DNA from 3 places in the Enterobacter sp. UNJFSC 003 genome. Region 3 is predicted to be linked to each of the others. Evidence: predicted binding sites of a transcription regulator. Region 3 holds the regulator's gene; each other region holds the start of a gene.

Region 1 (3,281 bases), on a different contig from region 3:
TGTCACCAGAGAGCTTTTTTCGCAATCAGCTGCGATTACTCGCTTTTTGCTTCGGCGGTTTTGATTTCGCCCATCACTTTCAGCTTTTTAGAGATATCGCGACGCTCTTTAGACAGCTCGGCGTTTTTGATGATGTAGTCATCAACGCGGTCTTCATAGTCAGTCTTCATGCTGGCGATAATGCCCTGAATAGCTTCAACGCTCATGCCTGGCTTGATGTAGTCGCTCAGGTTATCCAGCAGCAGAACACGTTTTTGGTTGTCACGGATCTTCTTCTCCACGTCCTGGATTTCGCGCTGCAGCTTGTTTTTGCGGCGGAACAGGCGGACGAACTCCAGAACATCCTGGAACGAAGGCTTGGTAGTTTCCATTTTTATACCCCTGATAATGTGAGATTCGGATTCGTTAAAGCAACCGTTTTAACAGACAGCGGCTGCGAATGACAATGAGTATATCGTTTAAAACTATCATAACCCTAATTGCTGCTGAATCGAAGCAGCAGGGGTCACATACGCTTTTTATTTGCGCAGCGCGCGGCAAATAAGATGCGACAGCAGCTCAAGCTGTCGCGCCAGCTCCATGCTCAACCATACATAGCCATGAATCGGGGTTTCCGCCACATTCCCCCCCTGCTGCTCATTCATCAGCTGTTTGAGCTCAGCAACGATTTCCGTCAGACGCTCGCTGTTGGCCAGTATCGGCTGCGGGTTCCCTTCATACAGCGCGTGGGCGATGGTAAGCAGCGTTTGCTGCGTCATTTGCTGGGTCTCTTTCAGCGTGTGGGCGTTGAGCATTAGCAGGTGGCTGGGACGCGACGCCCAGTGCGCGTTGATTTGCAGTTCAAGCATGCAGACCAGATTGCGGCTTACCGTCTGAATGGCTTCAAAAATCGATTTCTGGATATGCGTCTCTTTACTGGCAGGCGCGATCAGCCCGCGCATTTTGACTACGTCATTGAGGATTTTCTGCAGATGCTTTTCCAGACGTGGACGCTCAACCAGATTAGGTGAAAATCCGGCCTGGTAAACGCGGTTAAACGCGGTGACGTAATTTGCCATCTGAATACGCCAGTGCAGGAAAGCGCGCTGCGGCCAGATGCCCGTGAAGAGCATCGCCAGAAGCGAGCCGAGAATGACGTCACCGCTTCGCCACAAGGCCGTGGTCATGTCACCGGCAGGTGCGCCGACCACCACGGAGAGGGTGATGCCGATCAGCAGTGCCTGATAGGGCCGTTTGCCTAACGCCAGCCACCCACACAGATACATAGCCGCAGCACACCACAGCAGCATGACAGGGAACGAAATCAGCTCCAGCTTCAGGGCAATGAGCCCCAGCGCGGAGCCCAACACGGTGCCGCCAATGCGCTCAAAGGCGCGCGGGACCACATTACCCCAAAATGAGATAGGCCCCATGATGACCACCAGCGTGATCAGTGGCCACGTCCCTTCCGGCACATCAAATAGACGAACCAGCACGAACGTCAAAACGAACGCTAGCGCGATGCGGCACCCATGTACCACGCGATAATGTTTATATAACCGAATTTCAAATGGGGTTAATGATTTGTCGGGACGCACACCCGCTCTCCAGCTACGCGGCAAATCACAATTGTACTGTGTTTTCAGCCGGGAGGATCACACCCGGCTGAAAAACCCTGTTTTTTCCAGGACTAACCCGCTTTGTGCTCAACCGCAACATACATCTCAATGTCCCAGTAGCCGTCCGCGTTGCCATCATTGAGATAACGCTCGAAGCACGGTTTTGGGGCGATCTGATATTTGTTGTCTTCGAGGAGGGAGTTAAAGAACTGATACCACGGGGTGGCGAAGTCATAATTTTCAACGCGCGCGGTTGCGACGGCATAATCCCCCGCGGCGATTTCCGTCATCATTACCCCTTCGCTGTTGTCAGGGACGATGAAATCGTCCGGCACCGTAACGGCCGTATCACAGCGTAATTTTTCTGCCGGCACTTCATCCGGGTTGTCGTAGTACACCGCCACCCACTCCAGCGGCTCAATGTGACGGCCATCGACCCACATAACCAGCTGTTCAAACCCCTGCTTGACCGTTTTTTCCCACGGCCCGACCAGGTGAAAGCCAGCGATCTTACGTTTCTGTTGCTGCTTGATGCTGTAGTCCATGCTGCCTCCGTTTATTACTGTATATATATACACTATAAAGCAGAATGACTATTATCGACAAAGGACACGTGTTTATTATGTGAGCAGACTCGCAACCCCGCCAGTCTGCTCGCAAAGATTAAATATGATGATGCAGGTAATCACCCAGACGGGAGAAAAGGCCCCCCTTATCAACGCTTTCTAGCGTCACCAGCGGCCAGTGCGCTACCACCTTGTCGCGGTCGTACAATTGAATCTCCCCGACGCGCTGATGGGCCGCAATGGGCGCTTCGAGCTCTTTTTTATCCAGCACGTACTTCGCCTTTATGTTAGGCACTTCAGCCTTCGGTAAGGCCAGCCAGAAATCCTGATCGGTGCCGAGCGCGATCTGCTCTTTGTCGCCGTACCAGATACGCTCTGTTCCCACTTTCTTACCGTTATGCAGGATCTGCACAGTATCGAAATTCTGTTGCCCCCAGTGCAGCAGTTTGCGCGCCTGATCCTCGCGCCCTTTCGGACTGTCCGCCCCCATCACTACCGCGATTAAACGGCGCTGACCATCCACTGCGGAAGCAATCAGGTTAAAACCTGCGCCAGAGGTGTGTCCCGTTTTCAGGCCATCCACGTTCATGGTTTTATCCCACAGCAGGCCGTTACGGTTTTGCTGGGTGATCCCGTTCCAGGTGAGGCTTTTTTCGCTATACATATGATAGAACTCAGGTTCACCGTGAATTATGGCTCGGGAGAGCACGGCAAGATCGTAGGCAGAACTGTGCTGCCCCGGCGCATCCAGTCCGTGTACGGTTTCAAAGTGGGTTTCGCGCAGATTCAGCTTTTGCACATAGTCGTTCATCATATTGACGAACTGCGGCTGCCCCCCGGCTACGTGATCCGCCAGCGCCACGCAGGCGTCGTTGCCGGAGTCAACAATCAGGCCGCGGCTCAGGTCGCGTACCGATACGCGGTCGCCCTCTTTCAGGAACATCAGCGATGAGCCGTCAAAAACCGGATTCCCCTTTGCCCAGGCATCGCGGCCAACGGTCACGATGTCATCCGGCGTAATACGATGGCTATCGATGGCGCGGTCGACGACGTAGCCCGTCATCAGCTTAGTAAGGCTTGCCGGATTACGTTGTTGATGTTCGTTGCCCGCCGTTAA
Region 2 (3,281 bases), on a different contig from region 3:
TCGGGCGCTTCAGGCCGAAATTGCGCATGCGTTTCCTGAACTTTGGGCTCGTATCACGACCCGTAAACGCTATCTCACCGAGGTGCTAAAGATTAAGCTGAGTGATGATGTCATTCCGCTGTCCAATACGGTTGCTTATTTACGGCCTTTCTTCCTTGCGAAAGATAACGCCTTCACCTGCTAAACGTTTTTCGGAAAATCTGTAGACCAGAGCATGGTTATTTTTACTGACGTCGACCATGCTCTTTGTACTTATAAAAATTAAGTACGGTAGAGGCGTTTATGCGCAATACCCTTGTTCCCGTCGTTGCCGCCGTGGCGCTTTTTATGATGGGCGTTTTTATTCTGACTCTACAGCTCTGGTTTTCTGCGCGCGCCGACAGCCTTGCGGGGGCGCGCTACGCCATAGAAAAAACGAATGCTATTCTCGTTGAAGCGCGTTCCGCCACCCGGATAGCGACAGCTATTGCACAGAAAGGGTGTGGCGTTGAAGGGCAATATCAGTTAGGTACCGAAGCGGCGCTGGAGCCCCACCTCAGAACCATCTTTATCATTAAGCAGGGGGAAGTATGGTGTTCATCCCTGTCGGGCAACCGCATACTGCTGATTAACGCTCGGGCGCTGCCGGCACCGCAATTGTTGCTCGTATCCGCTAAAAACGCGCTGAATGGATTACCGGTTTTGCTCTATCAAACGAAAGTGGCCGATAGTCGTATTGTCGTGACCATTAGCGATCGCCATATTCGGGATGCGCTGAGCGTTCCGTTAAAGGGCGTCACCTATCGCTTAACGGTGGGGGATGCTGCGATAGGCACGTCGGGTGATGTCATGACGTTAGGTGATAAACAGCCGCGTCTCGGGAAGGTCGTGGCTGCGGATTTCCCTTACAGTATCGACTATACCTTCCCTGCGATTATCAGCCTCCAGCGGCTGATCGCTCAGGGCGGCGGCATTCTGCTTTTTCTTCTGCTGATTGCCTGTCTCGTCGCGTACGTGATGTACAGGTATCTGAATAAAAATACGGCACCTGAAGAGTCGCTTCGCAGCGCGATTGCGAAGGGGGAAATCGTTCCGTTTTATCAGGCCGTGGTCAACGGCAGGGAGGGCTCGCTGAGAGGGGTAGAGGTGCTGGCAAGATGGAAGCACCCGAAAGCGGGGTATATTTCGCCGGGCTCATTTATTCCGGTTGCTGAAAAATCGGGGTTGATTGTGCCCCTGACGCGAAGCCTGATGGCGCAGGTGGTCACGCAGATGAACGCCATTTCCTCGAAATTGCCGGAGGGGTTCCACGTTGGGGTCAACTTCAGCGCGTCACATATTGCGATGCCGGGATTCATCGATGAGTGTCTGGACTACAAGCGCCGCTTTGTCAGGCAGGATCTGAATCTGGTTATCGAGGTGACGGAGCGGGAACCGCTGGATATGGATAAGGATCTGATCACGACCCTTAATGCGTTGCACGATAAGGGTTTTGCCATCGCGCTGGATGATTTTGGCACCGGGTATTCCGGGCTCTCTTATCTGCACGATCTGCGTATCGACTACATCAAGATTGACCATAGCTTCGTCAGCCGCGTCAATGAGCATGAAGAGTCGACCCGGATCCTCGACTGCGTGCTGGATCTGGCGCGCAAGCTCTCCATCAGCATTGTGGCTGAAGGGGTGGAAACGAAGGCACAGTTAGACTATCTCAACCGCAATAACATTGTTTTCCAGCAGGGGTACTACTTCTTTAAACCGGTTCCCTTTACGAAGCTGATTCATATTTTGCTGTCGAAGCCAAAGGTGAAGGTCGTCGTTGAGTAACCTGCTGAAGACGTTGCTGGAATAAATCCTCTCAAACTTCAATGCGTTTGCTGTCGTTCCGGGAAAGCACCTTGATTCTTGCCCGGAATTCGTAATACTGTATTTATATACAGTATGTAGTGAGCACGCATTTATGGATACTCTCTTCTCTTATCATTTACAGCAATCTATTGAATTACCGTTGTTTTTGGAGCGTGTTGCTTGTGGTTTCCCAAGCCCTGCACAGGATTACGTTGAAGATCGTCTCGATCTCAACCGGCTGGCAGTCAGGCACCCTAGCGCGACCTATTTTGTGAAGGTGAGCGGAGACTCAATGATTGGGGCCGGGATTAGTGATGGAGACCTGCTGGTTGTCGATCGCTCGTTAACCGCTGAGCATGGGGATATTGTGGTGGCGTCGGTCGCCGGTGAGTTTACGGTTAAAGAGCTACAGACTCGCCCGGTTCTGAAATTGCTTCCGCATAATGCTCATTATCAGCCGATAACCTTTCAGTCCGAAGAGGAGCTGCAGATCTTCGGGGTTGTCACTCACACGCTCAAAACGCATAAACATGTTCGCGCTGGTTGATGTAAACAGCTTTTATGCCTCCTGCGAGAAGGTGTTCCGCCCCGATCTGGAGGGCAAGCCCATCGTGGTGGTTTCCAATAACGACGGCTGCATTATTTCGCTCTCCCCGGAGGCAAAGCAGTTCGGAATAAAAATGGGTGAGCCGTATTTTAAATTCAAAGAAAAGGGATATCCGTCGCGGGTTTACGTTTTTAGTTCGAACTATGCGCTTTATGCCGATCTCAGCAGTCGGGTGATGCAGACGTTGACCGATCTGGCCCCGGCAATAGAGATTTATTCCATTGATGAGGCATTCGTGAACGCTTCAGGCGTCAGCAATTGCGTATCGCTGGAGGCTTTCGGCCATCAGATGCGTACCCAGGTATTAAAAAATACGGGGTTAACGGTTGGCGTGGGGATTGCCCCGACGAAAACGCTGGCGAAGCTGGCTAACTATGCCGCAAAAAAGTGGCCCGGTACCGGCGGTGTGGTCGATTTATCGCATCACGAACGGCAGCGCAAGCTGCTGGCGATAGTGCCCGTTGATGAGGTGTGGGGCGTCGGGCGACGCATTACGAAAAAGCTTAACGCGATGGGCATCACCACAGCGCTGGAGCTGGCAGAAACCTCTCCCTGGGTCATTCGAAAACATTTTAACGTCGTGCTGGAGCGCACGGCGCGTGAACTTCGAGGCGAGCCGTGTCTTGGCCTGGAAGAGTTTATCCCTACGAAGCAGCAAATTATCTGTAGCCGTTCCTTTGGCCACCGTATTACTCAATACGCTGAGATGCATGAGGCCATTTGTGCCTACGCGGAACGTGCAGCGGAAAAGCTGCGCGGGGAGCATCAATATTGTCGCTTTATCAGCGTATTTCTGCGCACCAGCCCCCATGCAGACAATGAAATCTATTACGGCAACCAGGCTTCC
Region 3 (3,281 bases):
CAGCGGCGGATTCTCTTCCCCTTTTTCACGACCCGGACGGCGACCAAACATCACCGAAACCGGCACCATTTGCACATCCAGATCCGGATTGCTGCGGTGCAGGTCGAGATAGTCGTGGAAGAGCTTAATCGACTCTTCTTTTGGCGTGTAATAGGTAAACACGCGCGGCCCGCCGTGAATAAACACGTAGCGTGGCAGCAATGTCCCGTCGATTTCCAACGGTTCAAGCGGGTCTGGTAAATCATGCGCCAAACATTGGGCGCGAAGCGTCAGCAAGTCTGCCTTCGAGTTATAAGGCAAAACGTACATAATAGGACGCGACGTATCGAGCCCTAATTCCAGCGCGGGTTCTGCTGGGATAGACTTACTTTTTACCAGGACGCTTAATGGTAAATTAAGTAATTTGTAGTAAATTCGTGGCCAGCCGGACATAAACGATGTAAAGCCTCTGGTTAATAATGCAATTGCTGCGCAAGGATAACAGAAAGCGCGCAAAATTTCTGTTGTTACCCGTCATACTTCAGACCGCTGCGTAATGCTTCGCGACTATAGTTACTGACGCTATTTTCTATAAAAGGTTCTTTTAATGGCCAATAATACCACTGGGTTAACCCGAATCATCAAAGCTGCTGGTTATTCATGGAAAGGTTTCCGTGCCGCGTGGGTCAATGAAGCTGCTTTCCGACAAGAAGGCGTCGCCGCTATCGTCGCGGTTATCATCGCCTGTTTCCTTGATGTTGATGCGATTACGCGCGTACTTCTTATCGGCTCTGTACTTCTGGTGATGATAGTGGAAATTCTCAATAGCGCTATTGAGGCCGTCGTGGACCGAATTGGGTCTGACTTCCATGAACTCTCGGGTCGGGCAAAAGACATGGGCTCCGCAGCCGTGTTGTTGGCGATTATCACGGCAGTTATTACCTGGGTCACGTTGCTTTGGTCACATTTCCGATAAGCCTCGAGGAATAATTAAGTCCCTGGTTTTTTGTGCAGTTTTTGATTCCAAAATCGCCTTTGACTGTATATACTCACAGCATAACTGTATATACACCCAGGGGGCGGAATGAAAGCGTTAACGACCAGGCAGCAAGAGGTGTTTGATCTCATCCGGGATCACATCAGCCAGACGGGGATGCCACCCACGCGGGCGGAAATCGCGCAGCGTCTGGGCTTCCGTTCACCCAATGCTGCTGAAGAACACCTCAAAGCGCTGGCGCGAAAAGGCGTGATTGAGATTGTATCCGGTGCGTCACGTGGTATTCGTTTGCTGGTTGAAGAAGAGACGGGCATTCCTCTGATTGGCCGTGTCGCTGCTGGTGAACCTTTACTGGCGCAACAGCACATTGAAGGTCACTATCAGGTCGATCCAGGCATGTTCAAACCGAGCGCTGATTTCTTACTGCGCGTCAGCGGTATGTCTATGAAAGACATCGGCATTCTTGATGGTGATTTGCTTGCGGTTCACAAAACGCAGGATGTGCGTAACGGCCAGGTTGTGGTGGCGCGCATAGATGATGAAGTCACCGTTAAGCGTTTGAAAAAACAAGGCAACACTGTCCAGCTTCTGCCGGAAAACAACGAGTTCACCCCCATTGTTGTGGACTTGCGCGAGCAGAACTTCTCTATCGAAGGTCTGGCGGTGGGCGTCATCCGCAACGGCGAATGGCTGTAATCTCTTCCTGACAGGCTGCGGAACCTCCGCGGCCTGCTTCATTTTCCGCGCCCGGTATCTTTCATGTCACTGCTGACGACTTCCGATAAGGCATTGTGGCGTCTCGCACTGCCGATGATTTTTTCCAATATCACCGTACCGCTATTGGGGTTGGTGGACACGGCGGTAATTGGTCATCTGGATTCCCCCGTTTATCTGGGCGGCGTCGCGATTGGTGCAACGGCAACCAGCTTCCTCTTTATGCTCCTGCTCTTTTTACGGATGAGCACCACGGGGCTTACGGCACAGGCCTATGGTGCGAAAGATCCTCTTCGACTGGTGCGCGCGCTGGTTCAGCCGCTAATCCTGGCGCTCGGCGCAGGGGCTTTAATCGTTCTGTTCCGCACTCCCTTGATTGATTTGGCACTCCATATTGTGGGTGGCAGCGAGGCCGTGCTCGAGCAGGCAAGGCGCTTCCTGGAAATTCGCTGGCTTAGCGCACCCGCATCGCTGGCGAACCTGGTTTTGCTGGGCTGGCTATTGGGCGTGCAGTATGCTCGCGCGCCCGTCATTCTGCTGGTCGTGGGAAATCTCCTCAACATTGTGCTCGATCTCTGGCTGGTGATGGGGCTGCACATGAACGTGCGGGGCGCGGCGCTGGCAACGGTAATTGCGGAATACGGCACGTTTATCATCGGGTTATGGATGGTCTGGCGGGTATTGGCCATGCGCGGTATCTCTCTTGCGCTGCTGAAATCCGCGTGGCGCGGGAATATCCGCAAACTGTTGGCGCTTAACCGCGACATCATGCTGCGCTCGCTTTTACTGCAGCTTTGCTTTGGGGCGCTGACGGTATTTGGCGCACGTCTTGGGCCAGAGATTGTGGCGGTGAATGCGGTACTGATGACGCTGCTGACCTTTACCGCCTACGCGCTGGATGGCTTTGCCTATGCCGTCGAGGCCCATTCCGGGCAGGCGTATGGCGCGCGCGAAAGCGGCCAGCTCCGTGAGGTATGGCGCGCTGCCTGCCGTCAGTCGGGGCTAGTGGCATTGGCGTTTGCGTTGATTTACGCCTTGTTTGGCGGGCAGATCGTTGGATTGCTTACGTCTCTTTCCGAGATTCGTGAACTGGCGAGCCATTATCTTATCTGGCAGGTGATTTTACCCGTCGTGGGTGTGTGGTGTTATCTGCTGGATGGCATGTTCATTGGCGCGACGCGCGGGGCGGAGATGCGCAACAGTATGGCGGTTGCCGCCGCCGGTTTCGCGTTGACGCTGCTGACGCTTCCGTATCTCGGCAATCACGGTTTATGGCTGGCGCTGGCGGTATTCCTCTCCTTGCGCGGCCTGTCGCTGGCATTTATCTGGCACCGTCACTGGCGCAACAATACCTGGTTTCCCTCCGGTCACGATATATCGTGACGGTTAAAGATTCCGAATATGAAAACAATCGCCGCATCCTTATCTACAATTATTATCACGTCCAGCAGAAATGAACGTGACGGACGTTACAACACGACGCTTAACATGAGGACACGATGATGAATAAAGACGAAATCGGCGGCAACTGGAAGCAATTCAAAGGTAAAGCGAAAGAACAGTGGGGTAAGCTGACGGATGACGATATGAC

Evidence for each region. The regulator LexA, encoded in region 3, represses DNA repair genes until DNA is damaged. The targets are predictions, from matches to a motif close to TNCTGTATGTACATACAGNA.
Region 1: a site for LexA is predicted at 2,159-2,178, ahead of sbmC (DNA gyrase inhibitor SbmC). Genes of this name have one in related genera too.
Region 2: a site for LexA is predicted at 1,902-1,921, ahead of umuD (translesion error-prone DNA polymerase V autoproteolytic subunit). Genes of this name have one in related genera too.

The regions. Positions count from the first base shown of each region.
Region 1 is NZ_JBAKHK010000001.1:533,769-537,049, reverse strand. Features, by position in the region: gene V5P19_RS02400 (DUF496 family protein) at 36-371, opposite strand; gene V5P19_RS02395 (FUSC family protein) at 519-1,577, opposite strand; gene sbmC (DNA gyrase inhibitor SbmC) at 1,670-2,143, opposite strand; gene dacD (serine-type D-Ala-D-Ala carboxypeptidase DacD) at 2,262-3,281, opposite strand, start outside.
Region 2 is NZ_JBAKHK010000002.1:182,294-185,574, reverse strand. Features, by position in the region: gene V5P19_RS06930 (aminopeptidase P family protein) at 1-184, shown strand, start outside; gene V5P19_RS06925 (EAL domain-containing protein) at 283-1,806, shown strand; gene umuD (translesion error-prone DNA polymerase V autoproteolytic subunit) at 1,940-2,374, shown strand; gene umuC (translesion error-prone DNA polymerase V subunit UmuC) at 2,358-3,281, shown strand, end outside.
Region 3 is NZ_JBAKHK010000013.1:35,043-38,323, forward strand. Features, by position in the region: gene plsB (glycerol-3-phosphate 1-O-acyltransferase PlsB) at 1-432, opposite strand, end outside; gene V5P19_RS20165 (diacylglycerol kinase) at 587-955, shown strand; gene lexA (transcriptional repressor LexA) at 1,064-1,672, shown strand; gene dinF (MATE family efflux transporter DinF) at 1,736-3,073, shown strand; partial or broken gene V5P19_RS20180 (hypothetical protein) at 3,070-3,144, shown strand; gene V5P19_RS20185 (CsbD family protein) at 3,193-3,281, shown strand, end outside.